DNA from 4 places in the Novosphingobium sp. fls2-241-R2A-195 genome. Region 2 is predicted to be linked to each of the others. Evidence: riboswitches for the same ligand, from Rfam matches in the RefSeq annotation. Region 2 holds a riboswitch; each other region holds the start of a gene.
What was found. Region 2 has a riboswitch for cobalamin ahead of QRN25_RS01835 (TonB-dependent receptor domain-containing protein). Riboswitches for the same ligand answer to the same signal wherever they lie in the genome.
Positions count from the first base shown of each region.

Region 1: it holds a riboswitch for cobalamin, as region 2 does, so the genes downstream of both, QRN25_RS20150 (HoxN/HupN/NixA family nickel/cobalt transporter) here and QRN25_RS01835 (TonB-dependent receptor domain-containing protein) in region 2, are expected to answer to the same signal.
Region 3: it holds a riboswitch for cobalamin, as region 2 does, so the genes downstream of both, QRN25_RS04540 (TonB-dependent receptor) here and QRN25_RS01835 (TonB-dependent receptor domain-containing protein) in region 2, are expected to answer to the same signal.
Region 4: it holds a riboswitch for cobalamin, as region 2 does, so the genes downstream of both, QRN25_RS04700 (ferredoxin-like domain-containing protein) here and QRN25_RS01835 (TonB-dependent receptor domain-containing protein) in region 2, are expected to answer to the same signal.

Region 1 is NZ_JARVRY010000027.1:61,608-69,039, forward strand. It holds gene QRN25_RS20135 (pyridoxal phosphate-dependent aminotransferase) at 1-1,143, shown strand, start outside; gene QRN25_RS20140 (alpha/beta fold hydrolase) at 1,192-1,908, shown strand; gene QRN25_RS20145 (hypothetical protein) at 2,099-2,545, shown strand; gene QRN25_RS20150 (HoxN/HupN/NixA family nickel/cobalt transporter) at 2,881-3,933, opposite strand; cobalamin riboswitch at 4,121-4,363, opposite strand; gene QRN25_RS20155 (nuclear transport factor 2 family protein) at 4,432-4,830, opposite strand; gene QRN25_RS20160 (hypothetical protein) at 5,086-5,346, shown strand; gene QRN25_RS20165 (sigma-70 family RNA polymerase sigma factor) at 5,638-6,060, shown strand; gene QRN25_RS20170 (ribonucleotide-diphosphate reductase subunit beta) at 6,273-7,322, shown strand.
Region 2 is NZ_JARVRY010000002.1:222,259-229,690, forward strand. It holds gene QRN25_RS01830 (ABC transporter substrate-binding protein) at 1-288, opposite strand, end outside; gene QRN25_RS01835 (TonB-dependent receptor domain-containing protein) at 432-2,294, opposite strand; cobalamin riboswitch at 2,401-2,592, opposite strand; gene QRN25_RS01840 (cell wall hydrolase) at 2,880-4,058, shown strand; gene QRN25_RS01845 (hypothetical protein) at 4,209-4,541, shown strand; gene mdh (malate dehydrogenase) at 4,998-5,960, shown strand; gene sucD (succinate--CoA ligase subunit alpha) at 6,097-6,987, shown strand; gene QRN25_RS01860 (2-oxoglutarate dehydrogenase E1 component) at 7,316-7,432, shown strand, end outside.
Region 3 is NZ_JARVRY010000004.1:345,085-352,516, forward strand. It holds gene QRN25_RS04540 (TonB-dependent receptor) at 1-2,063, opposite strand, end outside; cobalamin riboswitch at 2,242-2,484, opposite strand; gene QRN25_RS04545 (AraC family transcriptional regulator) at 2,648-3,802, shown strand; gene QRN25_RS04550 (TonB-dependent receptor domain-containing protein) at 3,983-6,043, opposite strand; gene QRN25_RS04555 (hypothetical protein) at 6,040-6,420, opposite strand; gene QRN25_RS04560 (DUF3325 domain-containing protein) at 6,432-6,719, opposite strand; gene QRN25_RS04565 (PepSY-associated TM helix domain-containing protein) at 6,716-7,432, opposite strand, start outside.
Region 4 is NZ_JARVRY010000004.1:381,649-389,080, forward strand. It holds gene cbiE (precorrin-6y C5,15-methyltransferase (decarboxylating) subunit CbiE) at 1-18, opposite strand, end outside; gene QRN25_RS04680 (cobalt-precorrin-6A reductase) at 17-778, shown strand; gene cobJ (precorrin-3B C(17)-methyltransferase) at 742-1,506, opposite strand; gene cobI (precorrin-2 C(20)-methyltransferase) at 1,503-2,237, opposite strand; gene QRN25_RS04695 (precorrin-8X methylmutase) at 2,234-2,863, opposite strand; gene QRN25_RS04700 (ferredoxin-like domain-containing protein) at 2,863-4,008, opposite strand; cobalamin riboswitch at 4,189-4,404, opposite strand; gene QRN25_RS04705 (ABC-F family ATP-binding cassette domain-containing protein) at 4,619-6,223, shown strand; gene QRN25_RS04710 (AsmA family protein) at 6,485-7,432, shown strand, end outside.

The DNA.
Region 1 (7,432 bases), on a different contig from region 2:
ATCGCGCACGTCGAACCCTTCCACGCCACCACCATCGGCCGTCTCGCCTACGAGCTCGCCGCCGAGGGGCGCGACGTGATCCACATGGAATACGGCCAGCCCTCGACGGGGGCTCCAGCTGCCGCCATCGCCGCCGCCCACGCGGTACTGGATGCAGAGGCGGGCGGATACTGGGAAAGCCCGGCACTGCGCGAGCGGATCGCGCGTCACTATGCCGAAGCTTATGGCGTCATGGTTTCGCCCGAGCAGGTGTTCCTGACCTGCGGCGCATCGCCGGCCTTCGTGCTGGCGCTGTCGTGCCTGTTCCGTCCCGGCGCGCGGGTGGCGCTCGCTCGCCCGGGCTACGTCGCGTACCGCAATGCCATGCGCACGCTCTACATCGAGCCGGTCGAACTGCCCTGCGGGCCGGCCGAGCGCTATCAGGTCACTGCCGCCGCGCTCGACGCGCTCGACCCGGCGCCGGAAGGACTGATCCTCGCCAGCCCGGCGAACCCCACCGGGACCGTCATCGCGCCCGAGGAGCTTGCGGCCATCGCCGAGGTTTGTGCGCGCAAAGGCATCACCGTCATCTCCGACGAGATCTATCACGGACTGACCTACGGCATGACGGCGGACTCCGTGCTGCAGCACGTGCCGGAGGCCCTGGTGGTGAACAGCTTTTCCAAGTGGTTCTCGATGGCCGGCTGGCGACTGGGCTGGCTGGTCGTCCCGCCCCACCTGATTGACGCGGCGCGGGCGCGGATCGCCAACCTGTTCCTGACCCCGCCGGTGCTGGCGCAGCATGCCGGGCTGGTAGCCTTCGACTGCGTCGAGGAACTGGAAGGACACCACGCGAGCTACGCCCGTAACCGCGAGCTTTTGCTGGCGGCGCTGCCTCGCCTGGGCCTGCAACGGATCGCGCCGCCGGACGGTGCCTTCTATATCTGGGCCGACATCCGCCACCTGACCAACGACAGCTTCGCCTTCTGCCGCCAACTGCTTGCCGACACCGGCGTCGCCACGGCGCCCGGCATCGACTTCGATCCGGTCGACGGCCATCGTTTCATCCGCCTGAGCTTCGCGGTCTCCACACCCGAGATCGAGGACGCGATCGAGCGCATGGTCGCATGGTTTGCGGCACGCCAGGAGATTGTCGGCGCCTGACACAAGCGCACTGATGTGATCCTTTGTGGATCATAATCAGGGGGCGGCGTGTCGACTTTCGTTCGGGTCCATGGCGGCGGGCACGGCGGCTGGGGCTACAAGCCGGTAGCGCAGCGGTTGCGGGCGCTCGGGCACGATGTGTACGCACCGTCGCTGAGCGGCCTTGCCGACCGCGCGCACCTTTTAAGCGCCACGATCGATCTCGACACTCACATTGCCGACATCGCCGGGCTTCTGGATTTCGAGGATCTCACTGACGCGATCCTCGTCGGCCACATTTATGGCGACATGGTCATCACCGGCGCGGCGGACCGCAAACCCGAACGTGTCGGCCACCGCGTCTATCTCGACGCGGCCTATCCGCGCGACGGCGAATCACTTTGCGAGCACGCTTACGAAGCCATCCATGGCGCCAGGCAAGGGTTGAATGAGATCGACGGCGTGCGAGTCGTTATGGCGGCGATGCCCGGCATGGCCGCATTTTTCGGAGTGACCGATTCGGTGCTGGGACCATGGATCGATGCCCGGTTGACCGTCCAGCCATGGCGATGCTTCGAGCAGAACCTCGTGCTCACCCGGGAAGCCGCGATGCGCGCCATTCCGGAGAGCCATATCGTCTGCACCTCGACAATATCGGGGCGTGACATGAAGTTACTGACCGAGAGATCTCACGGCAGGATCTGGGATATAGAGACTGGACATGACCTGATGCTTACCGAGCCGGACTGGGTGGCTGATAGACTTGACGCGATAGCGCGGCTCTAGAGGCGGTTTCCCTAAGGGGATTTCCGCAAGGAGTCTGCGCAGCCCTGAATACACGGGTGTTTCACCTAGCCTCTATAAGATGTAACAAGGTGGGACAGCGAATCCGGGCTATATGGAACTGCGTATTGACGCCGGGCCACGTCTGGTGACTGTGGCGCACCCTTCGGACGCGAAAGAAAACGATAAGGCAATGGCAAGTACTTCGAACAATGTCGGCGGCGATCGCGCTTATGCGAGGCGTCTGCGTGACTTCCTCCACGATTGCGCGGGCAGTGCCGCGTGCGAGGAGATCGACCGTATTCGCGAAGCGCTGGCCTTGTTGGACGGCGTCGGCATCGACGGTGCCATACCGCTCGACCGTGTGCGTATCGATGCGATGCTCGAATGCGGCGCGGCGATGAGCGCCGTGCTTGAGATCATCGGCCCGGACATGCCCTTCATGCTGTCGCGCGGCAGTCACGACACCTGCCTTGCGACCGTGGTGCCGCCGGGCGGCTCCGAGGAGGCCATTGCTGAGGGCTCGACGCTTGCGCTGGCGATGCTGGCCGGGCACGTCGCTGCGGTGCTGGCGAAGGGCGAGCGCGCGCCGCATGCCGCTGATGTCCAGTTGGCCTCGACTTCCATCCGCCTTCACTGACAGCCTGAACCGGCAGCCGGGCTGACAGGTTTCCCCGAACTGTCCCGTCAGAAGCCCGGCCGGGAGGGGATGACGACGGGTGCGCCGTCCACTTTGGTGGTGACATAGGCATTGACGACCGAAGGGCCACACCGCGATGCTCGCACGGGCCAACCAGAGCCAGCAGAGCGTCCTCTCGCTGCTGCACTAATAACGCAATGTTATGTAGAGCCTTCCTGTCCCGGAAGATTCGAAAAGGCCGTGGTTCCTCATGGTCCGAGCTTTCTTGCGTTGAAAAAGATCCACTCTCGTTCCCTCCCGCTTGCGGAAGGGAACGAGGGTTGGTCGTTTGCGACCTAGTCGCAGCGGGGTGGGTTGGCCGTTGCCCGCATCTCTACCGTGTCCAGCCCGCCCCAACGGAACACGGCCCAGCTCAGTAACCAGCACATCACGAACAGGCCGATGATCAGGAATCCCAGCGTGTTGAACTGCTCCGAAAGCGAGGCCGCCCCGGACCATACGCCGCCCTCCAGCCCGAATTTCTCCGACAGCAGCGCGGCGGTCTGGATCGAGCCGATCACCAGCGCCACCATGGCGGAGATGGCCGTGATGACGATGTTGTAGTAGAGCTTGCGGATCGGCTTGACGAAGGCCCACTCGTAGGCCCCCAGCATGATGACGCCGTCGGCGGTATCGACCAGCGCCATGCCAACTGCGAACAGCGCCGGGAATACAAGTACCGAGCCCAACGAAATCCCGTCTGCCGCATGGGCGCCGGACAGACCGAGGATGGCGACTTCGGTGGCGGTGTCGAAACCGAGGCCGAACAGGAAACCGAGCGGCGCCATGTGCCAGGCATGGCGCACCAGCCGGAACACGGGGCGCAGGATTCGCGCGATCAGCCCGCGCCCGGCGAGCAGCATGTCAAGGTCTTCCTCGGCATAGGTCCCGCCGCGCCGTACTTCGACGAAGCGCTGCCAGACCCCGCGCAGGATCGCGAGGTTCATGATCGCGATCAGGAACAGGAAGGTCGCCGAAATGATCGTGGCGATCACCCCGCCCGAGCGGCCGAACGCCTCGAAATCATCGAGAGTGCCTGCTGCCAGCGCGATGGTAGTCGCGGCGATCAGGACAATGGCGGAATGGCCGAGCGCGAACCACAGGCCCACGGTGATCGGGCGCTGGCCCTCCTGCATCAGCTTGCGAGTGACGTTGTCGATGGCGGCGATGTGGTCGGCGTCGACGGCGTGGCGCAGGCCGAGGCTCCAGGCGAGGAGGGCGGTGCCCAGCATCACCGGGCTGGCGTGGAACAGGCTGAAGGCCCAGCCCCAAACGAGGAGGTTGGCGGCGGCAAGTATGGAAAAGAGCACAGTTATCCGGCTCTTTAGAGGGGTTTTCGCAGGCGACATCGGCGTCATGATCCGTCTTCGCGTCGGCGACCTGACGGGGGACTGCCGCGCCGTCGGCGCGGTCGGCACGGGAGGCCCCGGACGGACGCGGCAGCGCCCGGCGTACCTCGCGCCGATGCGGCCCCCGCCGCACGTTGCGTCGCTCAGACGGACAGTTCCGTGCCGCGGCCATCCCCTGGACCAAGGCAAGAGCGACCGGACGCAGGCAGGTCTCCTGGCTCGCGGGTCATCGCTTGATGCATGGCCTTCCCGTGGCCTCGCATGTCGCAGCGTCCGGCCCAGTGGCTGCCGGTGTCCACCTTCGGGGCACCGGCCTATGCATCGTGCTCGCCACTTACAGTTGCAGGGACAGCCCCGGATTTGGATGAGAACATCCTCACCGCGTTCCCTTTTAAGCCCCTTGCGGGGCACCGGCGCGATCTTTGTCGAAAGGCTCGGGATGAGCGCTTCGACGCGGCTTTCCTAATCGCGCGGCCGTCCCGCCGCAAGAGGCGCGCGCTATTCGGCGATGTTCATGGCGTAAATGCGCCGGGCGAAGCGCCAGCGCCCGCCGTGGCGGACGAGTTCGTCGTCGTAGCGGGCGGCGAATTTCATCACCTTGCCTTCGATCCGGGCGATTTCGCGCACGTGGCAGCGGCCCTTGGCAGTGTCGCCCGAAACCTGGATCGCGCCGGGCATGGCGAAAAAGACCATCGCCTCCATCGTGGCGAACAGATCGTCCCAGGTGCGGGAGAGGGCCTCGTGGCCCCGGACTTCGGCGTGGCTGGTGATCCACTCGGCATCGGGCGCCCAGCAATCGAGCCACTGCGCCTTGTCGATCCGCGATGCGGCGTCGGCGTACGTCTCCATCAGTTCGCGGATGGCGGCGCGGTCCTCGGCGGGGCCGGTGAATTGCATGAGGCTCTCCCTTTTGCGGGGAGGGTGTGGTGATGCGGGAGGCGAAGCAAGGGGAGGGGCATCGCGGTGGCAATGGATGCGTTTGGGCTCGGGGCTTCGACAAGCTCAGCCTGAGCGGGTTTGGAGGTTTGCGCTACTGCCGCTCACCCTGAGCTTGTCGAAGCCCCAGCAGTCAGTCGCACCTCCTCAATCCATCACCGACACCGAAATCCGCCGGTTCCTCGGGTCATGCGGGTCGGTGGGGATTAGCGCTTCGTGGTCGGCCGCGCCCTCGATGCGGTGGAAGCGGTCTTCGGCGATGCCGTCGTGCATTCCCTGCCGCTGGCACTAGTGGTGGAGCCCAGCACTTCGCGCGCTCGCCGCGCTGCTGTGCCTGGTCCCCTCGATCTCCGAATGCCTGCGGCGCAGCCGATCGAAGTGATCGACGAGATCGGCTGCGCCGGCCGGCCCCATGATGCGATGGGCCTTTCCGCCCCCGTTGAAGAAAGCGCCTCCGAAGAAAGTTGGGTCGCATGAATATCGACCAGATGTCCTTTTCCGCCCGCAGCGCTAACGAGGGCAACGTGGCCGACCGGGTTCGCCGCCTCCTGCCGATGGTTAAGCGGTAAGCCTGGTACGTCCACGGCATCGGGCCGCCCGGAGAGGATCTAGCGCAGTTGGGCCTGGCGGCCCTCACCGAATGCGTGCAGATGCACGACCTTCAGACCGAGGACGGCTTCGCCGCCTACGCCAAGATGCGGGTGAGGGGGGCGATGTTGGACCTCGTGCGCCGCGCCGGGCACGCGCGGGACGTCCGAGCGACGCCGCATGCTGGCCGACAAAGAGACGCAGCTCCGGGGCTGGCTCGGCCGCGATCCGAGGCCCGACGAACTGGCACAGGCGATGGGCATTGGCGAGTGCGAATTGGTTTCGCTGCAGGACGCCGCCCGCCCGATGCGCTTCGAGCCGATTGACAAGGTCTATTCCGATCAGTCGATGACCTGCGCCACGGAAACGCCTGACAGCTTCGCGATGCTGGTCGATGTCGAGATGCGCGGCGCGGTCATCGCGGCGATCACCGACCCGCCGGATCGGCTCAAGCTGATCGTGCAGCTCTACTTCGTCGAGGAACTGAACCTAGCTGAGATCGCCGAGGTCTTGCAAGTTTCGATCCCGCGTGTGCACCAGCTGAAAGCGCAGGCGATCGACAAGCTGGGAGAGAGCCTGAAAGGCGTCGCCGAAGTCCTCTGACCGGCACAATCCGGGGATTCGGACGAGGGCGGCGAAATTAATCGCACCCACAACCCCTTGGGGCTGCACTTTTTCCTTGCCCCCACATATTCCTGTGGGAAGATGATTCACGCACTCGATTTGCGCGCGATCTTGCCTATCTCTGGCCTTTCCGCCCAAGCGTGAAAGCGTTGTGGGTGAACGCAATTTCAGACGATCCACCGGAGCCGCCCATGTCCCTTCTCGAAGCCCGCAAGACCTACAAGCCCTTCGAATATCCCTGGGCTTACGACTACTGGAAGATCCAGCAGCAGGTCCACTGGCTGCCCGAGGAAGTGCCTCTGGGCGAGGACTGCCGCGACTGGGTGCAGAACATCTCGGAGCATGAACGCAACCTGCTCACCCAGATCTTCCGCTTCTTCACGCAGGCCGACGTGGAAGTGCAGGACTGCTACCACGAGAAGTACGCGCGCGTCTTCAAGCCGACCGAGATCAAGATGATGCTCACCGCCTTCTCCAACATGGAGACGGTGCACATCGCCGCCTATTCGCACCTGCTCGACACCATCGGCATGCCCGAGAGCGAGTACGGCGCGTTCCTTGAGTATTCGGAACTCAAGGACAAGCACGACTACCTGCAGAAGTTCGGCGTCGACAACGACGAGGACATCGCCCGCACCCTGGCGATGTTCGGCGGCTTCACCGAGGGCGTGCAGCTGTTCGCCAGCTTCGCGATGCTGATGAACTTCCCGCGTTTCAACAAGATGAAGGGCATGGGCCAGATCGTCTCGTGGTCGGTGCGCGACGAATCGCTGCACTGCGAAGGCATCATCAAGCTGTTCCACGCCTTCTGCGAAGAGCGTGGCTGCCTCACCAAGGCGGTGAAGGACGATATCGCCGACCAGTGCCAGACCACGATCCGTCTCGAGGACAACTTCATCGACCTCGCCTTCGAGCTGGGTCCGGTGCCGGGCATGACGCCCAAGGATATCAAGAAGTACATCCGCTATATCGCCGATTGGCGCCTCGGCCAGCTGGGCATGAAGCCGATCTACCTGATCGAGGACCATCCGCTGCCCTGGCTGCAGCCGCTGCTCAACGGCGTCGAGCACGCCAACTTCTTCGAGACGCGCTCCACGGAATATTCGAAGGGCGCGACGCGCGGCGACTGGAACACCGTGTGGGCCAACTTCGACTCGCGCAAGAAGGTGCGCGCGAACGACGAGCCGCTGGTGGACGACGGTTCCGAGCCCGGCCTGTTCGGCGAAGTGGCGGCGGAGTAAGTCGTATCGGATCGGGAATGGGGGCAATTTTTCCTCCATTTCCGCCGGACTGGGGCTCATTTCTCGTATTCTGCCGGATGTTTCCGGCCTCCCGCAGCGGGTAGCTCTTG
Region 2 (7,432 bases):
ATCCGACACTTCGGCGAACTGCGCGGCGCGGGCGAGATCCATCGAACTGGCCGAGGGATCGTGGCTATAGTGGGAGATCGCCAGCAGCTGCCCCGGCGACGTCACCTCCGCCAGCACCGCGTCGGTGCAGGGGTTGAGCGAAACGATGCGCGGCCGCACCGATCCCTCGACCGGCGGGTCCGACCACGGCTGGCAGGCGGCGAGCGTCAGGAGCAGCGCGGTAACGACAAGCCACCCGAAGCCCGCTTGCGCTCCCCCTCCGCCGTCATTGCGAGCGCAGCGAAGCAATCCAGGGCCGCGCAAACCTCCCTGGATTGCTTCGCTGCGCTCGCAATGACGAGGGGTCAGGGAACCATTGCAAGGAGGGCGGTCCACGGCCAGCGGTCCCGGAACAAGTCCGGGACGACGCCTGCCGGGAACCGCCCCTTGGCTCACATCTTCACGCGGATGCCGGCATAGGCCGAGCGGCCGGGCGTGCCGTACGTGCGCACCACTTCGTAATGCTCGTCGAACAGGTTCTCGACGCGGCCATAGACCTCGACATTGTGCGTCACCGCGAAGGCGCCGCGCAGGCCCACGACTACGTTGCCACCAACGTACTGCGTGTTCGCGGTATCGTCGTAGCGCCCGCCGCCGACCCGCAGGTCCGCGCCCAGCTTCAGACCGACCGCCCACGCCTTGTCGATGCTGGCGTAGAGATTGCTCTTGGGACGACGCGCCAGCTGCGCGCCGGTGTCCTCGTTGACGGCGTCGAGGTAGGTATAGGCGAGGTTCACGTCGAAGCCCTGCCAGTCGGTCACCTGCATCCCCAGTTCCACACCCTGCGCCCGCGAGCGGCCGACGTTGTAGTAATTGAAGTTCGCAAGGTCGTAGTCGATCAGGTTCTTCGTCTTGCGATCGAAGTAGGTCAGCGTGAAGCGACCGGTCCCTTCGGCGAAAGGCTGCTCGATGCCGACATCCCAGCTCTTCGACGTCTCGGGATCGAGCGCGCGGAAGCCCGCGTTGGTGTAGAGCTGGTAGAGCGAGGGCGCCTTGAAACCCTCGCCGTAGCTGGCCCGCAGGACCGGGGCGCTGTCGCCGCCGCCGATCACCCAGGCGCCGTTGGCAGCGAAGGTCGTGCGGTCGCCGAAGTCCGAGTTGTCGTCGTAGCGCAGGCCGCCGTTCAACGTCAGGCCGGCGAACGGACGCAGCGTCAGGTTGCCGAACAGGCTGTCGATGGTGGTCGAATCCTTCGAGCCGTAATTGTCGTCGAACTTCTGCTTCTCGGTCTCGCCGCCGACCAGTACGCTGGCCTGCTCGATGGGCGCGAAGCTGACCTGGCCCTCGAAGCGCTCGGTGCGGCCGTTGGTGGTGTAGGGGCCGAACACCGCGTCGTCGGAGATGCGGCGCGTGTCGTTGATGCCATAGCCGACGCGCGCGTTCAGCCGCCCGTCGAGGCCCGCATAGCGCAGGTTCGCATAGCCCAGCGTATCGCGCTTCATCCCGACGTTGAGGGCATCGGCGCCGGTGTTGTCGTAGTCGTAGTTCGCCTTGGTATAGAACCCGCCCGCATCGGCCGAGAGGCCGGGCGCGAACTCGATCGAGGCGCGGGCATTGGCGCTCTTGCTCTCGAAGCCGTCCTTCTCGGTGGCGCCGCGGCGCTCGTTGAAGGCCGAGAAGCCGTCGCCCTTGAGCCAGTTTCCGCCCAGCGTCAGCCCGACCGGGCCGACGAGACCCGCCGCCGAGACACTCGCCTGTTTGCGGTCGCGCCAGCCATATTCGGCCTGGCCGCGCGCGGTCCACTGTTCGGTCGGGCGGGCGGTGATGAAGTTGATGACGCCGCCCACCGCGCGGCTGCCCCACAGCACGCCCGAGGACCCGCGCACGACCTCGACGCGGTCGAACTGGCCGATCGGCAGCGCGCCGAAGTCGAAGCCGCCGCCGACGTCGCCGGGATCGTTGATGCGCACACCGTCGATCAGCACCAGCGACTGCGCGTTCTCGGCACCGCGCACGAAAACGCTCGCGGGCTGGCCGAAACCGCCCGACTGCACGGTCGAGATGCCGGGGATGCGGGCAAGCACGTCAGTGGCGGTGGTCGCCTGCGTGCGCTCGATCTGGTCGCGGGTGACGACGCTGACGGACTGGCCGACCTGTGTGATCGGGGTCGGCTCACGGGTCGCGGTGACGGTGATGTCGGTGCGCGCCATCGCACGGTCGCCCGCCGCCATTTGCTCGCCGATCGCAACCGCGTCCTGTGCCAGCGCAGGCGTACTCACCGCAAGCGCGGTGCCGAGCAGAAACAGATACTTCATATGTCCTCCGAACCTTTGAACGTGCTTGTGCCGTTCACGGCGGAGGCATGCGCGCCTTCCTCATCGCGCGTCACACTCGCTGCATCCGGAAGAACCCCGTCCGGCTGCGGAACGACCGTCTCGGGCAGGTCTCCTGGCTCCCGGATCGTCAGTCGCGCCATCCGCCTTCCCGGCCCTCATACGGGCCAGTGGCATGGTGGAGGCGGCCTCCCCGGTCACAGTTGCGGGGGCAGCGCCGGTATTCGCACCCGGCTTCCCTCTTAGGCCCTTGCGGGCAACCCATGACGTAACCGCGCGGATAGTGCGGCATACAGGGGTTGGCAAGCGTTCGTCGTCCCGGACTTGATCCGGGGCCGGTGGCGGTCTTTAGGCTCGAGCCATGGGCAAGGCGCCACGCCGCAAGGACAGCCGTTCACGGCCAGCGGTCCCGGATCAAGTCCGGGACGACAGGGCGCAGCCAAATCTTAAGCCCTTATGCGTACAGAGCGTGGCTGTACCGCAACGGGACGGCCCGGAATGCCCGGATGCGCGCGCACCGGACACAGGCTAGGCCGGTGCTGCCGAATTGCGGCCGAAAGGAACCGAGTGAGCCCTGCCCCTTCCATTCCCGGACCAGACGCCGCCCCGGCGCCGGTGATGGATTCGCAAGGCGCTCCGTTCGAACGCCCGCGCGATTTCGTCGGCCGCTACCCGCGCCGCGCCCGCGGTGTCGGGCACCGCCCGGTCGTCCTGCGCCGCCGCTGGACCTTTGCAGTGACCGCGCTCGCCGCCGTCGCCCTTCCCGCCTTCGCCGCGCCGGAAGGCTGGGACAGCTTCGCCATCGCCGACGCCGCCCCGCAAGGCGCCGAAGCACTGCCCATGCCGTTCGAGCAGGCGGGCGCCAGCTTCCCCGGCTCGGCCTTCTATTACCTCGAAGCCGAGAAGGCCCCGCTTCAGGTCGGCGAAGGCATCCGCTCCGACGCCGACGACAGCGTCTCGGGCCCGCTGGCTACCGCGCGGCCGATCTACATCGACAACTCCGGCGTCGACCGCACCCGCGCGCTGCAGTGCATGACCGCCGCGATCTACTACGAAGCCGCGAGCGAGCCCGACGCGGGCCAGCGCGCGGTGGCGCAGGTCGTGCTCAACCGCATGGCCCACCCGGCTTATCCCAAGACCGTCTGCGGCGTCGTCTACGAGGGGTCGGAACGTTCGACCGGCTGCCAGTTCTCGTTCACCTGCGACGGCTCGCTCGCCCGCCGCCCGCAGCGCATGTTCTGGGACCGCGCCGAAAACGTCGCGCGCCAGGCGCTGGCAGGCTACGTCTACACGCCGATCGGCCTCGCCACGCATTATCATACTGTCCAGGTGCACCCCTACTGGGCGCCGAGCCTGCAATACCTTTCCACCATCGGCGCGCACCGCTTCTACGCGCTGCGCGGCGCGGCGGGCAGCGCGGCGACGTTCCGTTTCGCCTACCTCGGCGGCGAGCCGATGGCCGCTCCGCACCGCCATGACGACAGCGCCGATGCCGCCGCTGCAGCAGCGGCGCTCGACCCGCTCGCCGTCCAGCGCGCATTCGGCACGGCCCAGCCCGCGAAGGCGGAGCCGGTCGCGCAGGCAACCAGCCCGACCACGCCCATCCAGCCCAGCCCCGCCTATTCCAGCGAAGTGCAGCAGCGCGGCGGGGATTCGCTCTATACCGCCCGGAATCTGCCGGGTTCGCAGGGCATCAAGGCCGAGTACGCAAACTCCGGCCGCTGGATCACCCAGCCCGCAAATTGAAGATAATCGATTGCAACGGAGGCACCCGGGGAATGTCCCTAGGTGGTATCGTCAAGACTTGAGAAACCACGTCCCTGCATGATGGGTTCATCGCTGCCGGGGTAGAGGGTTGATCCGTCGACACCCACCAAGAAGAGAGACTATCCGCCCATGACCATCCGCTTCGCCGCCGCCATGAACGGGACGATGCCGGCCATTGCCGGAGTGCTCTGCACCGGCGCGCCGCTGGGCGCGGTCAACGACAATGCGGGAACGCGCCCATCCCTGCGCACCGTTGCCAAGGCGACCGCCATCGACGCAGGTATCGCCGAGGCCCTCATGCATTTCGCCCGGCACGGCCTCGCCGCCGCCGAGCAGGCCCGCATAGAGGCCGAAGCCGCCCACGATCGCGGCGACACGAGCGCGCGCGCCCGCTGGCTCGGCATCTGCCGCCACCTCGACCGCCGCATGGCCGCCGCTCTGGCAAAGCGCCTCGCGAGTTGAACGCTTAATCCTCCCTGTCGCGAAGCGATGGGGAGGTGGCAGTCGCGAAGCGACTGACGGAGGGGTGGGTTGCAATCCCCCTCCACCACCGACTACGTCGGCGGTCCCCCTCCCCATCGCTTCGCGACAGGGAGGATGAGAGTTTCGACGAGTCGCACCCAAAGCGACTTGCGCTCGCCATATCCCCGTTCGATACCATCCCCAGCGCCGCTAAACCCTTTCGCAACATTGCCGACAGGTGAACAAACAGGCGATTTCCGCCATTTCACCCCCTTTATTGCAATTGCGAACTATTATCAGATAAAAGCTGATGCAAAGACCCCTTTGCCGGTTGCAATGGTCTTCCAAGGGGCGTAGGGCCGCCCTCGCAAACACCGGCACCTGCCATTTGCGGGATTAGCGCAGGCCGCCTTGAAGTCCGAGAAATCCCGCCCTCGGGAAGGACACGAACGGATCATGGCTCGTAAGAAGATTGCCCTTATCGGCGCCGGCAACATCGGCGGTACGCTGGCGCACCTCGCGGCGCAGAAGGAACTGGGCGACATCGTCCTGTTCGACGTCGCTGAAGGTCTCCCGCAGGGCAAGGCTCTCGATCTCTCGCAGTGTGGTCCGGTCGAAGGCTTCGACGCCAAGATCACCGGCACCAACGACTATGCCGACATTGCCGGCGCCGACGTCATCATCGTCACCGCCGGTGTCGCCCGCAAGCCCGGCATGAGCCGCGACGACCTGCTCGGCATCAACCTCAAGGTGATGAAGTCGGTCGGCGAAGGCATCGCCGCCAACGCACCCGACGCTTTCGTGATCTGCATCACCAACCCGCTCGACGCGATGGTCTGGGCGCTGCGCGAATTCTCGGGCCTGCCGCACAACAAGGTCGTCGGCATGGCCGGCGTTCTGGACTCGGCCCGCTTCTCGACCTTCCTGGCATGGGAATTCGGCGTCTCGATCCGCGACGTGAACACCTTCGTGCTCGGTGGCCACGGCGACACCATGGTCCCGGTCGTGCAGTACTCGACCGTCAACGGCATCCCGGTTCCGGACCTCATCAAGATGGGCCGCACCACGCAGGAAAAGATCGACGCGATCGTGCAGCGCACCCGTTCGGGCGGCGGCGAGATCGTCGGCCTGCTGAAGACCGGCTCGGCGTTCTACGCACCGGCCGCCTCGGGCATCGCCATGGCCGAAGCCTACCTGGGCGACCAGAAGCGCATCCTGCCCGTCGCGGCTTATGTCGATGGCCAGTACGGCGTTGACGGCCTCTACGTCGGCGTGCCCGCAGTCATCGGCGCGAACGGCGTGGAGGAAGTCGTCGAGATCGAACTGGACGAGGAAGCCAAGGGCAACCTCCAGGTCTCGGTCGACGCGGTCAAGGAATTGCTGGTCGCCTGCAAGGGCATCGACGGCACCCTCGCCTGAGTTTTTGAATACCGCCCCCGCGACTGCCCCTCATTGTTGATACTCTCACAATGATGGGTAGCGCGGGGGCAAAATAGTTTCTTGGAACCTCCCCGGCCCAATCCGGCTGCTTCCACGATCAGGAACAGGAAAACCGATGTCGATCCTCGTTAACAAGAACACCAAGGTCATCACCCAGGGCATGACCGGCGCGACCGGCAGCTTCCACACCCAGGCTGCGCTCGACTACGGCACGCAGATGGTCGCGGGCGTGACCCCCGGCAAGGGCGGCCAGACCCACATCGGTCTGCCCCAGTACAACTCGGTCCACGAAGCCAAGGCTGCCACCGGCGCCAACGCCTCGTGCGTCTACGTGCCGCCATTCGGCGCCGCCGACGCGATCCTCGAGGCGATCGACGCCGAGATCGAACTGATCATCTGCATCACCGAGGGCATCCCCGTTCTCGACATGGTGCCCGTGAAGCGCGCCCTCACCGGCTCGAAGTCGCGCCTGATCGGCCCGAACTGCCCCGGCGTCCTGACCCCCAACGAGTGCAAGATCGGCATCATGCCCGGCAGCATCTTCTCGCAGGGTTCGGTCGGCGTCGTCTCGCGCTCGGGTACGCTGACCTATGAAGCCGTGTTCCAGACCACCGCGGCGGGCCTCGGCCAGACCACGGCTGTCGGCATCGGCGGCGACCCGGTCAACGGCACCAACTTCATCGACATGCTCGAACTCTTCCTCGCTGACGAAGCCACCAAGTCGATCATCATGATCGGCGAAATCGGCGGCTCGGCCGAAGAAGAAGCCGCGCAGTTCCTCAAGGACGAAGCCAAGCGCGGCCGTCGCAAGCCGATGGCGGGCTTCATCGCCGGTCGTACGGCTCCTCCGGGCCGCCGCATGGGCCACGCCGGTGCGATCGTCTCGGGCGGCCAGGGCGGCGCCGAGGAAAAGATCGCGGCGATGGAAGAAGCCGGCATCAAGGTTTCGGCCAGCCCCTCGCTGCTCGGCGAGACGCTGGTGGAAGCCATCAAGGCTTTCGCCTGACGAATTGAGGACGGATCATCGTGACCACTCCCGTCATTGCGAGCGTAGCGAAGCAACCCAGGGCGGTTTACGCCGCGCTGGATTGCCGCGCCCCTTCGGGGCTCGCAATGACGAAGGGGGTTTAGTGATCCGGCCTTGAGGTGCCCATCGCGGCGCGGTTTCACGGAACTGCATCGCGATGTGGCGCTTACCATGACGCGCAAGGGGCATCCGGTCCCGGCGTGAGTACCTAGCGGACTAGCGGCCCTCCCTCCCCGGAAAAATCCGTCAGCCCGCCAAACTGAAAACGTCGGACAACCCTGTCCGGGCGTGGCGATAGGTGATTCCTATGGGCGACGAGAGTTTCGATTTCACCCCGGACGCGGCACTGGACGAAGTTCAGGCCGGTCCCAGCTGGCAGCGCGGCAACTGGCCCCTCGTCGGCGGCGATGCCGAGGACGACTGG
Region 3 (7,432 bases), on a different contig from region 2:
TTGCTGCCGATCGGGTAGATCTTGTCGAAGACATTGCTGATCCGCCCGTCGATCGCCAGCTTTTCGCTGATCGTCCAGCGCAAGCCGAGATCGACCACCTCGTAGCCCGGCACGCGCAAGGTGTTGGCGTTATCTGTCCATCGCGGCGCGACGAAGCGGGCGGAGACACGGGCCTGCAACGGCTCCAGGAAGCGCCAGTTCGCCGAGATATTGGCAGTCTTAGTCGGTATCCCGGGCGGCGTGTTCCCGGCGCGGTCGATCACGACGCCGTTCACCACCTCGCCGAATTCCTTGAAACGGGCCTTGAGGATGGTGCCATTGGCCTCGATCCCGAAGGCGTCGGTCAATTGCACTGCCAGCGTCGCCTCGACACCGCGTGAAGTCCGCTTGCCAACCTGCTGGGTAATAAGACGGTTCTCCGGGTCCGGGGTAAGAAGACGCCGCTTCTCGATGTCGAACAGCGCAATGGAGGCGGAGCCGCGCCCTTCAAGGAAGCGCTGCTTGACGCCGACTTCGAACTGGCGTGCGGGCGAAAGGCCAAAGTCCTTCTGCGCGTTCGAAGTCGTGATAAGCGCGCTGATCGGGTCGGTGCCGACTGTGAACGAGCCGTAAAGCGCAGTATCGACCGCAGGGTTCAGGACCAGCCCAAAGCGGCCCGAAGTACTGTGATACTTCCGCTTGAAGCCGTTCGCCGGCGTACGCGCGTCGATGCGCTCCAGATCGTACCAGTCCTGCCGGAAACCTCCGACCAGCGAGGCCCAGTCACGCAGTTGGAGTTGGTCTTCCATGAACACCGAATACTGCGTGGTCAGGGTGCGGAAACCGAGCGTGGTGGGCACCGGCGTGATGAAGCCGCCGGGTTCAAAGTCGAACGGATCGACCACGGAACTGCCGCCATAAGGCGAGTTGTTGATGTGGCGGAACTTGACCCGGTTGACGTCGAAGCCGACGAGCAGGCTGTTCTCCACACCCCCACCCAGCGGAGTACGCAAGGTGAGGTCGCCGCGATCGCCGATCTGGTCCTGACGGTGGACGATGTTCAGGTAGTCACTGCGCGTCACCAGCCCGGTCGTTGCGGAATAGCGATAACTTTCGGCGTTGAGCCAGTCGCGATCCGAACTAAGGTAATAGGCCACGTTGCGCAGCGAAATCGCATCCGATGCCTGCCACTCGGTCGTCAGACGTGTCCAGTTGTCCCGGAAATGATCCTCGCTGCCGGTGATGTTGAAGTTGATGAAACGGAAGCGCCTGTCGAACTTGCCGTTGTTCAGCGGACTGCCGAAATAGGGCAACATCTCGACGTCGCCGTAGTCGGAAGCCAGCGTGAAGCTCAACGTCGGGCTGGCGTCCCAGCGCAGCGCGCCGGAGATGGCGAGGTTGCGGTTGTCGCTGTTGCGGTCGAGCCAGCCATCCGAGCGTGTGAAGCTGGCTGCGACACGATAGGACAGACCTCCTCCCACGGGCCCGCCAGCATCACCCGCGATCTGCATCGCGTTGTCCGAGCCGTAGGCCACGCGGGCCTGCATGATGCTGCGGTCGGTCGACGGCTTCTTCATGATGACATTGACCGCGCCGCCGATCGCGCCCTCGCCTGATATGACCGAACTCGGCCCGCGTAACACGTCGATCCGCTCCACCGTCCAGGGATCGACCGGGAAGGTCAGCGTGCCCGAGGCCACGAACAGGCGCGTGCCGTCCACCAGCAACTGCACCGACCCCTGCCCCGAGAAACCGCGCGCGGCCATCGCCGTATTCCCGTTGCCCGGAGAACCCTGGAAGGTCAGACCGGTCGCGCGGCTGACCGCTTCCTGGATGGAAAGGTCACCACGCGCCCGGATCGCATCACCGTCCAGCACCTCGATACTTGCCGGAGTTTCAAAAACCGTGAGGCCGAGGCGGCTGCCGCTGCTCTTCGTATCGAGGCTGGTTTCGGCACGCAGGCCCGTTACCAGGATGGTCTCTGTCGGATCGGCCTCGTCTGCGCGCGCGGCCGAGGAAAACACGGATGAGGAAAGCGCTGCGAAAGCGGTCGCGGCGCACAGCGCATATTGGGAAATCGTCATGTGAGAAACAAACCCTGTCCGGCGTCATCGACGTCTGACGAGGGCGTCCGCGCGAACGGTCGGCCCACGCGACGACACGACGCCCCCGGCGCCGTCGCTTGGGTCGATGCGGCCCCCGCCGCACATGCGTCGCTCAGACGGATTTCACCGTGCCTCGGCCATCCCCTGGACCAAGGGCAAGAGCGACCGGACGCTGGCAGGTCTCCTGGCTTGCGGGTCATCGCACGATGCACGGCCTTCCCAGGCCTCGCAGGAGTTAGCGTCCGGCCCAGTGGCTGCGACAGGGCACTTTGGCCTGCCGCGATATGCATCGCGCTCACCGCTCACAGTTGCAGGGACAGCCTCGGATTCAGGGGCGCGAGCCCCCTCACCGCGTTCCCTTTTAAGCCCCCTTACGGGAGCACCAACGCGATCATGGCCTCCCGAACCTCGAGAGACGGGAGCCGCCCTACGCGAAGGAAGTGGCGCTGGCAAGCATCGCCGTACGACGCGTGCTTCCGCCCTTCCTTGTCCTTGCAAGGTCGCGCTACGCTCGTGCGATCTTTGGCACTCTTGCCGCAAGATCTCGTACACCGACTTGACCGATGCGGACAGGCGATGCAGCCATTGTCCAGGAGATGGACGGCGCGGCCGTAAGCTCCGATAACCGCGCCTTCCCTTGCGATGCCAAGGACCTGCCGATGCCATTGCCTGCCGATGTGGAATTTGCACGGCTCAACATCCCGCTTCTCCGGCATTTTCCGGAACTGGTCAGCTCGCTTGGCGGAAATCCCGGCGAACTGTTGCGGTTCGCCGGGATTTCCGCCCAGGATTTTCGCGACGACGCCGTTGCGCTCACATATCCCGAGGCGATCCGGCTCCTGACCGTTGCGGCGCACCGGCTGGACTGCCGGGATTTCGGAATGCGGCTGGCTCTGCGGCAACGCGGCGGAGCGATCTTCGGGCCGCTGGGCAATACGATGCGCAGTTCGAGGACGTTCGGCGATGCCCTGCGCTTTGCAAGCGAGCACATCAGCGCACACAGCCGCGCAGCGCGCGTATGGCTGCGGCCGCATGCTGCCGAGGGCACCATATTCGCCGGCCATGAACTGCTGTTCGAAAACAGTGCCGAGCGTATCCAGGCCATCGAGCAGATCCTTTTGATCGGTCATGTCGAGGCGATGGAGATGACCGGCGGCTATGCCCGCGCTCGCTGCGTACATTTCCGACACGAGCCGCTCTCTCCGCTCGCCGACTATCGTCGCTATTTCGGCTGCGAGGTGCTTTTCGGGGAGCCGTCCGACGGGATCACGTTCTCGGACAGGGATCTCGCCAGTCCGATCCTCAGCCAGAACACCCAAGTCCATAGTGACTTGGCCGCCTACATTGAGAAGCACTTTCCCAAACGAAGTCTACCTTTTGACGCGGAAGTGCGCGGCCTTATCATTCGCAGGCTGGCGCAGGGGGACTGTGCCAGCGTTGAAGTCGCGCGTGCACTGAACATCCACCATCGTACCTTGCGCCGCCGGCTGAAGGAGGAGGGCACCAGCTTTCAGGACGTCAAGGACGGGGTGCGCCGCGATCTGACGCTCTACTACCTGCAACAGACCGACCTCGATTTCCGGGGGATCTCCGAAAAGCTCGGCTTCGCCGAACAAGCGGTGTTCTCCCGCCGCTGCCAACGATGGTTCGGCCAGTCTCCCACAAGTATGCGCAGCACACGCCGCCTCCAGGAAAAAGGCAGTATCTTGTCCTCATAGGCAAAAGCGATCCCACAGCGAACCAGCGGGCGCGGGGCGCACCCTGACCTTGGGCACCCGTCACGAGACGCTTGGCAAACTCGCGGTCGTATGCGTCCTTCCGGATTTCACTTGAGAAACTCCCGTCAAGACATTGCCAGTGCTTCGAAACTCGTCTTCAGCGGTTTCTCGAACAGACACTCAGAAAGCCCGAACCACAGCCATCGACACGATCACCCCTTGCTTTTGGTTCCTTTCCTCGCTTCCGGTGTAGGCACCCGCACGGCTCGGTGAATAGAAGCGGCGCCACCGGGAACTATCCTGCCCGTTGATCGCCTTGGCCGTGAGCGTCGTCTTGAACCCGGCCAGCGCCGTGGTCTCGATATAGCCACCCCAGCGCGCATGGCTCCGCGCGCGCAGGACTTCGCCGGTGTAGAAGACGTCGGCTTCTTCGGGCGCGGTCCAGTTGACACCCCATGACGACTTGAGGGCCGGCACGTCATGGCGGAACTCGGCAGTCACGCTCTGCCCGGCAATGTCGTCCATCGCCCGGTGCTTGCCGGTTATCGGATCGCTCAGCCGCGAACCACGCCAGGTGCCGTCAAGGGTCAGCCGCGCACCGCGCAGCACCGCGTCGAGAGGCAATGTCCCCTGCACGCTCACACCCCATTGCCGCGCATCGCCGATGGTGCCGAGCGCCTGGTCCCCGCTATCGAGAACAAGATAGCCGAGCAATCCGGTGTGCCACTGGTGGTAGGCCTCCACCGCGATCGCCCCGCCCTTGCCCCAGCGGTGGTCGAGGCGGGCCAGGGCGCGCGTCACACGGGCGGGCCGCAGCCCCGAATTGCCGCCCAGCGGCCGCCCGTCGGCCTGGTTGACCGAAGCCGCGAAGTCGGCGAAATCGAGCTGGTCGACGGTCCTGCGCACCCCGAGCCGCAGCTGCGTGCTCCCCGACGGCGACCACACCAGTGCCGCCGAAGGCTTGAGGTAAGACAGGCTCTGCTCCTGCGCCGCCTCGCCCGAAACGCGGATGCGCGAGAATTCCACCGCCATGCCCGCCTCCAGCGCAAGCCTGGGGGCGAACTTCACGGTGATGTTGGCGAACGCCTCGCCACGCAGTTCCGAAACCCGGGTATCGGCATTGGCGAGCGCCACGGGCATAAGGCCGGAGCCGGTATCCTCGGCGTAGTCGAGCAGGCTCGACAGACGATTGTAGGCCACCTCGCCGCCGAACTCCGGCCGCACCGAATGGTCGCCTTCGCGCGTCACCGTCGCGCGGGCGACGAACTCGCTCGGCGTCTCCCGCTGGGAGGAAAGGCCGCGATAATCGGCCTCGACATAGTCTTCGTCAGTGACGTAGCGCTCTACCCGGCCGAGACCGACCAACTTCGCGGTCCAGCCAGATCCCAGCCGCCGCGTCCAGTCGAGACCAAGCTCACCGCTGCGCCCGTTCTCGTCATAGGCGATGTCGCGGCGGCCATCCGGCGAGCCGTTCGCAGCACCCTTGAAGATGTCGATGCCCCGGGCAGACGAATAGCCGTCCTTGTTGAGCCGCAGGTTCACAGTCAACGTTCCGCCCGCGACCGCCCCCGAAGTGCTGAGCGCCAGACCGTACTCGGGGGCCTTGGCGCGGATGTGTTCACGCCGGGTGGAGGTCAGCGTCCCGGTCGCGTCGCGGTCGAGATACACGCCGTCGGTGGGATAGCGAGTGACCTCGCCTGACAATTCGATGCTGGTCTGCCAACCCGCGACGCGCCGCGCGAAGCTGACCCGGCCGGCGGGCGAGACAATACCATCAGCGGTGTGGGTCATCGTCAGCGCGGCGTTGCCCGATCCGCCCGCGTCGGTACGCAGGATCACGTTGGCGACCAACGTCTGGCCCTGCGCCTCGGCAGCGTCGGACCCACGCAGCAGTACCACCCGCTCGACACGCGATGCGGCGATGCGACGCAGAACTTCGGTGATGCCGCCTCCCTTCACGGTCGGCCTCTGGCCGTCGATGAGCACATTGCCTGCCGCATTGCCGAACCCGCGCACCGAAGTGCCCTCGCTCAGCAGGAAGCCGGGAGTGCGCTCCAGCATGTCGAGCGCGGTCTGTGGCTGGAACGGCTTGTAGAAGTCGGCCGGGTAGACCGGGTCGGGTCCGGCGGGGACGATGGCGGGCGGCTTTTCCTGTCCCTGCCGCCCGGTCGGGACCGATTCCTCGGTCGGAGAACTGGCGGCCGCGACTCCGGCAAGCATGAGCGAAAAGGCGTTCATCATGCCGGTGCCATCACCCATCCCAGAAGCGCGAGCGGCACGGACGCTCCGGCCAGCCACAAGCACGCGCGCAGCACGCTGTGGGCATGGAACACGGCCATGGAGATGACCGCGAAGACCGCGAAGCTCGCAAGCGTCGCCGCAGTCACTGCCTCCACCCGCGTCATGCCGAGGCGAGTCAGCAACAATGACGCGGCCACGGTGATTTGCGCCGTGAGGCCATAGGCGCCCAGGGTGCCGGCCAGAGTACGGACAGGTGTGCGAAAAGGCAGGCGCGCAAGCGCGCGCGTCGCCGCGGCAAGCCGCTGGCGACGCGCGACGCCGGTCGCGACGGGCGACGGGGGGACGGACTGACCCGCCGCGACGGTGTTCCTGGGCATTGGTGTTCCTTTCAGGCGAACAGGCGCAGAATGCGCTCGCGATTGGTCTGCGCGGCAAGCACCAGCATGGCGGCGAAGCTCAGCCAGCCGCACCAGGCGACGGTGCCATATGCCCAGCCGTGGCCCAGCCCCGCCGCCCCGAAAGCGAGCGCCAGCGCAGCGAACCCGCTCCAGCGCAGCACCCGGGACGTGCGCGGCGCCAGCTTGCGCTTCAGCCAGTCCTGCTGGTGGCGCGCCATCGCCAGGAGCAGTAGTGCGAAGCCCGCAAGCGCAGGCATGGCAATCACGAGATGGGTCATGCGGTCGCTTCCTTCTGCATGCGCTGGCGGCGCGCCGGAGCCGCCTTGGGCCGGTGACGCAGGACTTTCCACGAGGTCCAGCCAAAGCCTGCCGCGAGCGCCGACATGGCCAGGTCGAACCCGACGAAAGCCCAGTCGCCCCGCCACAAGCTGCCACCCAGCCCGCGTGTGGTCGTCAGTGCATTGACCAAGGGAACCAGCGCGAAGACGACGGCACATGCGCCGAGCGCCTCGACCCAGGCGCGCTTGGCGGGCCGCGCCAGCGTCCAGACGAAGATCGCGCCCCAGGCGATGAACAGGCCGTTCACCTCCCACTCGGCACGCCCCGCAAGTGCAACCGGAAGCAGGCGATTGGCCAGAAAGTAGACGGCGATGCCGGCCGGTGCGCCTGCTATGAAGCCGATGTTCAGCCGCTCGACCAACCGGAACCCGAAATGCGGGCGCGCCGGGTCGGGCAGTTTGCCACGCCGTTTGACGCACCAGAGCGCAAGGCCCGTCCCCACCATCACGGTCCCACCAACGCCGGAGAGAAAGTAGAGCCAGCGCAGACCATATCCGGCGAACCAAGCGGTGTGGAGGTCGACCATGACCTCCTGCGTCTTTCGCGCACCGCCCGCAGGCCGCGCCGCGACCGGCAGTTCACCGCCCTGCGTCGCGCCGAGATGAACCGGATCGCGTCGTCCCTCGCTCCAGTCCGTGCGCTGGGGATAGAC
Region 4 (7,432 bases), on a different contig from region 2:
AGCGATGCTGTCAGCCATGCCGAACATCCTGCTGCTGGGCGGAACCACCGAAGCGAGCGCGCTTGCCCGCCTGCTGGCGGCGTCCGGCATGACCGCAATGCTCAGCTATGCCGGACGCACCGAAAACCCGCGCCCGCAGCCGATCCCCACGCGCATCGGCGGCTTCGGCGGCGTGTCCGGGCTCGCCGCCTACTTGCGCGCAAACTGCGTTACTCATCTGGTGGACGCCACCCATCCCTTCGCCGCAACGATGAGCGCGAATGCGGTGGAAGCGGCGCGCATCGCAGGCGTACCGCACGCCGTGCTCACCCGCCCGGCATGGGAGCCGGTAGCAGGAGACGACTGGACCTATGCACCCGATATCGCCGGTGCCGTCGATGCCCTTGCCGGACCGCCGCGCCGCGTCATGCTCGCGCTGGGCCGCATGCACGTGGAGGCTTTCGCCGCCCGTCCGCAGCATCACTACCTGCTGCGCTTCGTCGATGCGCCGGACCTGCCGCCCGCGCTGCCCCGTCACACACTGGTGGTCGATCGCGGCCCGTTCAGCGTCGCGGACGACACGCGGCTCCTGCGCGACCATGCCATCGACCTCGTGGTCTGCAAGAACGCGGGCGGCAGCGGTGCCGCAGCGAAACTCGCCGCCGCGCGCGATCTCGGCCTGCCGGTGCTGATGATCGAGCGCCCGGTTCTTTCCACCCGCACCGAGTTCCACCAGCCCGGGGAGGTGCTCGACTGGATCGCTCATGCCGCATCCTTCGGAACCGAGCGCGGAGTGTAGAGAATCGACCCGCCCGGCCGCTCGATCACCCGCGTCCGGCTCGACCCGACGATCACCACGGTGCGCATGTCGGCCATCTCCGCGCTTGCCTGCCCGAGCGGGACGATCCGCAGCATTTCCTCCGGGGTCGACACCGCGCAGGCGAACAGGACCAACCGCTCGTCGCCGCAGGCATCGCGCAGGACTTCCAGCACTCTGGCGAACCCTTCGGGCCGCGCCCTGGATCGCGGGTTGTAGAACGCCATGGCGAAGTCCGCCTCCGCCGCCAGCTGCAGGCGCTTCTCGATGACGTTCCACGGCTTGAGGTTGTCGGACAGGTTGATCGCGCAGAAATCATGCCCGAGCGGCGCGCCTGCCCGTGCCGCGGCGGCGAGCATGGCGGTAATCCCCGGCAGCACGCGTATGTCGAGATCGCGCCATGAAACCGGCCCTGCCTCCAGCGTCTCGAACAGCGCGGAGGCCATTGCGAAGACTCCGGGATCGCCCGATGACACGACGACCACCCTGCGCCCCTGCGCCGCAAGGTCGAGCGCGAAGGCCGCCCGGTCCAGTTCCACGCGGTTGTCGGAAGGATGCAGCGTCAGCCCCGGCCGAGGCGCCACGCGCGCAACATAGGGAATGTAGCCGACCACGTCGGTCGCCTCGGCCAGCGCAGCGGTGACTTCGGGCGTGACGAGCGCCTCGCTGCCCGGCCCCAGCCCAGCGACGGCAACCCAACCGGCACTCACGGTCGGCGCCCCTGTCCGTGGATGAGCAGGATCGAGAAGTAGGGCGCGACCTGCTCGGCATCGACCAGCCGGGTCACCTTCTGGCCCGGCATGGCGGCGTGCTCGACCAACCATGCGGCATCCTCGCGCCCGGCTGCGGCCACGGCGCGGCGCAGCTTGGGCAGGTTGCGGCCGATCTTCATGACCACCAGCGCGTCGGTATCGCGGATGCGCCGCGCCAGCTCCGCTTCGGGCAGAGTGGCCATCGCCACCGTCAGCACGTCATCCCCCCACGTGATCGGCAGGCCGGTGGCGTTCCATGCACCCGCCATGCCGGTGATGCCGGGCACGACCTCCACAGGCGCTTGGCCCGCAAGGCGGCTGTGGAGGTGCATGAACGACCCGTAGAAGAACGGATCACCCTCGCACAGCACCACCACATCCTCGCCGGTGCGGGTGGCGTCCAGCAGCCGCTCGGTGCATCCGGCGTAGAACTCGGAGAGGCAGGCGTTGTAGCCCGGATCGGACAGCGGGATTTCGGTGGTCACCGGATATTCCATCGCGATCTCGACCGCATCGGCGCGCAGCAGGTCCTGCGCGATGCGCCGGGCGTGGCCGGAGCGACCCTTCTTGCGGAAATAGGCGATCTGCCGCGTGCCGCGCACCAGCCGGTCCGCACGCACGCTCATGAGGTCGGCCGCGCCGGGGCCAAGGCCGACGCCGTGGATCGTGCCATGATCCGGCGCGCTCATTCGGCACGGCTCGCAAGGGCGTTGATGGCCGCCACCGTGATGGCACTGCCGCCGAGGCGCCCCTCGACGATGCAGCAGGGGACCGGCGCCGCCTCCCACAGCGCGTCCTTGGACTCGGCCGCTCCCACAAAGCCCACCGGACAGCCGATGATCGCCGCCGGGCGCGGGCAGGCCGGGTCCTGCAGCATGTCGAGGAGGTGGAACAGCGCCGTGGGGGCGTTGCCGATCGCCACCACCGCACCTGCCAGATGCGGCCGCCACAGCTCCAGCGCGGCGGCGGAGCGGGTATTGCCCATGGTACGGGCGAGGTCCGGTACCTGGCTGTCGTTGAGGGTGCAGATCACCCGGTTGTCTGCGGGCAGGCGCGCGCGGGTCACGCCCTCGGACACCATGCGCGCATCGCACAGGATCGGCGCACCGGCGACCAGCGCATCGCGCGCTGCCGCCGCGAAACCGTGCGAGAAGCGGATATGCGCTTCGAGGCCCACCATGCCCGCCGCATGGATCATGCGCACCGCGACCGGCTCCTCCTCGGCCCCGAAGCGCACGAGATCGGCCTCGGCGCGGATGATAGCGAAGGACTGGCGATAGATCGCGGCGCCGTCCTTCTCGTAGGCATGCGGCATCAGGAAGCTCCAAGGCGGGCGAGAATGTCGGCGCTGTCCAGCCCTCGGCACAGCGGCTGCGCATCGGCGCGGGCGCCGAAGACAAGGTCGTAGCGTCCGCCGCGGCCGGTCACGGTCACGTCGGCGGGCAGCGAAGAGGCGCAGCCCTTGGCGCACCCGGACACATGCAGACGGCCCGGCACGAGGGGGGCAAGCCGCCGGGCCAGATCGCGGGTTTCCACGCTGGCCTGCGGGCAAGCGGGGGCACCGGGGCAGGCATCCACCCGCAGCAGCGGATCGGCGGGATCGGTCACGAGACCGGGAACATCGGTCGAGCAGCCCCCTTCGACGAGCAGCACGCGCCAGGGCGTCAGGCGCACTCCGGTGACGCCGGGGCTTCGCATCAGGTCCAGCAATGTCTTCGCCTCGATGCCCCCGAACGGCAAACCACAGGCGATCCCGTCCCGCCGCCGGCCGGGCGCGATGGGCGGTTGAGGCGGGGCGGGCCGGGCACCATCGCAGGCCAAGGCGGGCAGCGGAGCGTGGTGCCGGGCCATCCGCCGCGCCTTCGCGCCGCCGCTTTCGACGAACCACCGCGCGAGCGCCAGCAGGGCATCGACCTCGCCGCCGACCGTCAGCTTCACGCCCTCGGCTCGCCCGTCGGCGCGCAGCATCAGCGGGCCGTCGAGGGTGCGTTCGATCCGAAAGTCGCCCGGCTCGCGCGCCAGCACCGGCGCCTCGCCCGCATCGATGACGAAGCCGACCTTGCCCGGCAGCTGCGGAAATCCCGCCAGCCGGTCGCGCAGTTCGTCGGCGATGCGCGCGGTGTCGTCGCCCGCACGCCAGTCCGGTGCAGCGAGGATGTTGCGGTGGCTCTCCCGCTCGCCGTCACCATCGACGAGACCGAGCGCGCACAGATGCTCCAGCAGGACCGGCCAGTGCACCTCGCTTACCCCGCGAATCTGGAAGTTGGCGCGCCGCGTCAAGTCGATCAGGCCATTGCCATAGGCCAGCGCGGCCTCGCCCAAGGCAACCGCCTGGGCGGCGCTCATCCGGCCGAGGTGCGGCTTGACCCGCACCAGCAGTCCATCTCCGGCCATCATCGGACGCCAGGCGTTGGGGCACCAGCCCCGTATCACGCCCTCTTCCTGCAGGCTCACAGCCATCCCACCCCGCGCGCCGGGCCGAACCTGAGGATGGGGCTTACCGGCCACAGCCGACCGACGCGGGCCGACGGGCGGGCGCAACAGGCGCCCGGCGACACGCGCGCGTGCAGCCCCAGCCGCACCGCTTCGTCGCCCAGACGGAAGAACAACCGTGCCGTGACCATCCCCTGGACCAAGGCAAGAGCGACCAGTGCGCCGGCAGGTCTCCTGGCTCGCGGGTCACAGCTTGATGCACGCCTTCCCGGACCTTTAAGGCCCAGTGGCTGCCCCTCGAAAGGGCGAGTGCATCGCGCTACCCGCTTACAGTTGCAGGGACAGCCGCGGATTTGGGAGCAAGCCCCCGCACCGCATTCCCGATTAAGCCCCGTCAGGGGCACCGGCGCGATCATGTTCGAAGAACGGAGTTTCCCCACCCTTCGAGCGCTGCGCCTTACAGCGACTTTGCAGGAGGGTAAACTCCTGTTCGCCAGGATTGATCGTCATCGAATCAGTCGATTGCGATCGGTGCCCGCAGCGACTATATCCACTGCACCCCTGACGGAGTGTGTAATCATGAACTTGTCCCTGACCGCATCGCCTACCCGCCTTGCCGCCAAGGAAACCTGTGTTCATGCCTGCCTCCATTTCCATTTCCAAACTCACCTGGCCCGCGCCTGACGGCCGCCGCGTTCTTGATGACCTGACCCTCGATTTCAGCAAGGAACGCGCCGGCCTTGTCGGACGCAACGGCATTGGCAAATCGACGCTGCTGAGCCTCATCTGCGGCGACCTGTCGCCGTCCAGAGGAACCGTTCGCGTTCAGGGCACAGTGGGATTGCTACGGCAGGCTGTACAGGCATCGGCCGACGGCACCGTGGCGCATCTGCTCGGAATCGCCGATGCACTCGCGGTTCTTCGCGGCGCCGAAGCCGGCACCGCGACGTTGGACGAACTGGTCGAGGCCGACTGGACCGTGGAAACCCGCGCAGCCGACGCACTGGCCTGCCTAGGGCTGCCGATACCGCTCGATACGCCGCTCGGCTGCCTGTCGGGCGGACAGAGGACACGCGCGGCGCTGGCGGGATTGCATTTCACCCAGCCGGATTTTCTGCTGCTTGATGAGCCGACGAACAACCTTGACGCAGAGGGCAGAGCGGCCGTCATCGATATGCTGGCGCACTGGCGTGCAGGCGCCATCGTCGTGAGCCATGACCGCGAATTGCTCGACGCCATGGACTCGATCATCGAACTTACCTCGCTGGGGGCCGCGCGTTATGGTGGCAACTGGAGTGATTACTGCGCACGCAAGGCCGTTGAACTCGCTGCCGCCGAGCATGATCTCGCATCGGCCGAGCACCATCGGGCGCAAGTGACCCGCAAGACGCAAATAACCGCAGAGCGTCAGCAGCGGCGCGATGCAGCGGGAAATCGCCAGGCCGGTCGTGGCGGCATGCCGCGTATCCTGCTCGGGGCCCGCCGCGAGCAGGCGGAAAACAGCGGCGGAGAAAACAGACGCCTCGCCGAACGGCAGCGCAGCGAGGCGGAACTCGCTGTGAAACGGGCAAGGGCGCGGATCGAAATATTCCAGCCCATCTCGGTTCAGATCGCGACGACAGGCCTTAACCCGTCTCGCGATGTTCTTACGCTCGAGCATGTCTCCGCAGGATACGAGGATGGGGCATCGATATTACGCGACATGTCACTGCGCATCGTCGGACCCGAACGGGTTGCGATAACCGGAGCGAATGGCAGCGGCAAATCGACTTTGCTGCGGGTCATCATCGGCGAACTTACCCCGTCGTCAGGGCGAGCGGAATGCCACGTTCCCCGTAGGCTACTCGATCAGCAGGCCACCATCCTGCACAAGGAACAGACCATCGCTGAGAACTTCTCGCGACTAAACGAGGGGGTGGACAATAATGCATGTCGCGCGGCGCTGGCTCGTTTCGGCTTCAGGGCAGCAGCAGCCGACAAGGCCGTCCACGCCCTGAGCGGAGGTCAGATCCTGCGCGCCGGCCTTGCCTGCATCTTGGGCAACCCTGCTCCGCCGCCGCTCCTTATCCTCGACGAGCCGACGAACCATCTCGACCTCGAATCGATCGCTGCGATCGAAGCCGGATTGATGGCCTACGATGGCGCGTTAATCGTGGTCAGTCACGATCGACGATTTTTGGATCGAATTCGCATTACGCAGACGGTCGAACTGGAAACTGGCGGCTGGATCCGCTCGACATGAGCATTGACCGAGAGGCCGCAGACTGAACCGAGCAATGCCGTGCGCCCGATCTTGGTCGCCAAAACAAGGCCTAGCCCCGGAACATTACGCAGCTATCGCTATTCACCATGCGCGGTCGGCGGCTGGGTCATTGCGCCGGGCGGGCATCACTTCATGGAAACGCCGATCGGAGACCAGGTAATCGCCTAAGCCCTGCCGTGAAGCCGTCCCGGCGACGGTAACACCTGAAACCAAAACCCACGCTCAAGCGATGTGGACCTTATGGAACCGCCAGCCGCATCTCAACCGCCTGCGACGATATCTTTCGCCAGACGACGGCGGCGCTGGCGCATCGCGCGGAATGTCCTGCTTGCCATTCTCACCGCGATCTTCGCTGTCTGGTTGCTTCTGTTCATAACCAAGGGACGGTTCCTCAGACACCCCTTCGAAAGCATCGCCAGTTCGCTAAGCGATCGCACGGTCAAGGTCGGCGGCAACTTCCAGCTCTATTTCGCCCCGCTGCGGATCAAGTTCGTGGCCGAGGAGTTGGCCGTATCCAACCCGCAATGGGCAAAGGAAAACACCCTTTTCGCCGCCCGGCGCATCGAAGCCAGGATCGCCCCGCTTTCGCTGCTTTTGGGGCATCGCCATGTCTATGCACTCGATCTCGATCGGGGCGTCATCAATCTGGAATGGGATGCCGGCCACAGGCGCAATACCTGGACTTTCGCAACGAGCGGGGAAGGCAAGCCTTTCGAAATGCCACGCATCGACAGGGCCAACATTACCGGCACGCAGATCCATTACATCGACCCGCAGATGCCGCTCCTCGCCAACCTCACCATTGATCCGATCGCGGCTACGGATACGCGGATCGGCAAGGCAGTGGGGCTGAAAGGCAGCGGCACTTTTCGCACTACGCCATTTCGCCTGACGGCTGAACTGCTGTCCCCCGATGCCAGTCTTTCCGGAGCAGAGAACCGACTACAGGCGCGCGCATGGGCGGCCAATAGCGTCATCGACGTTTCCGGCACCCTGCCCGCCCTCACAGAGTTCGAGGACGTTCCCTTGAAAGTCGCGGCCAAAGGGCGGGACTTGTCCGACCTAATGGCGGTGATTGATGTCGTCATTCCGCAGACACGCCGCTATGCGCTCGAGGCGCAGCTTGTGAAGGACGCGCAGACCTATCGTTTCACAGGGATGACGGGAACTTTTGGCCAATCCGACCTG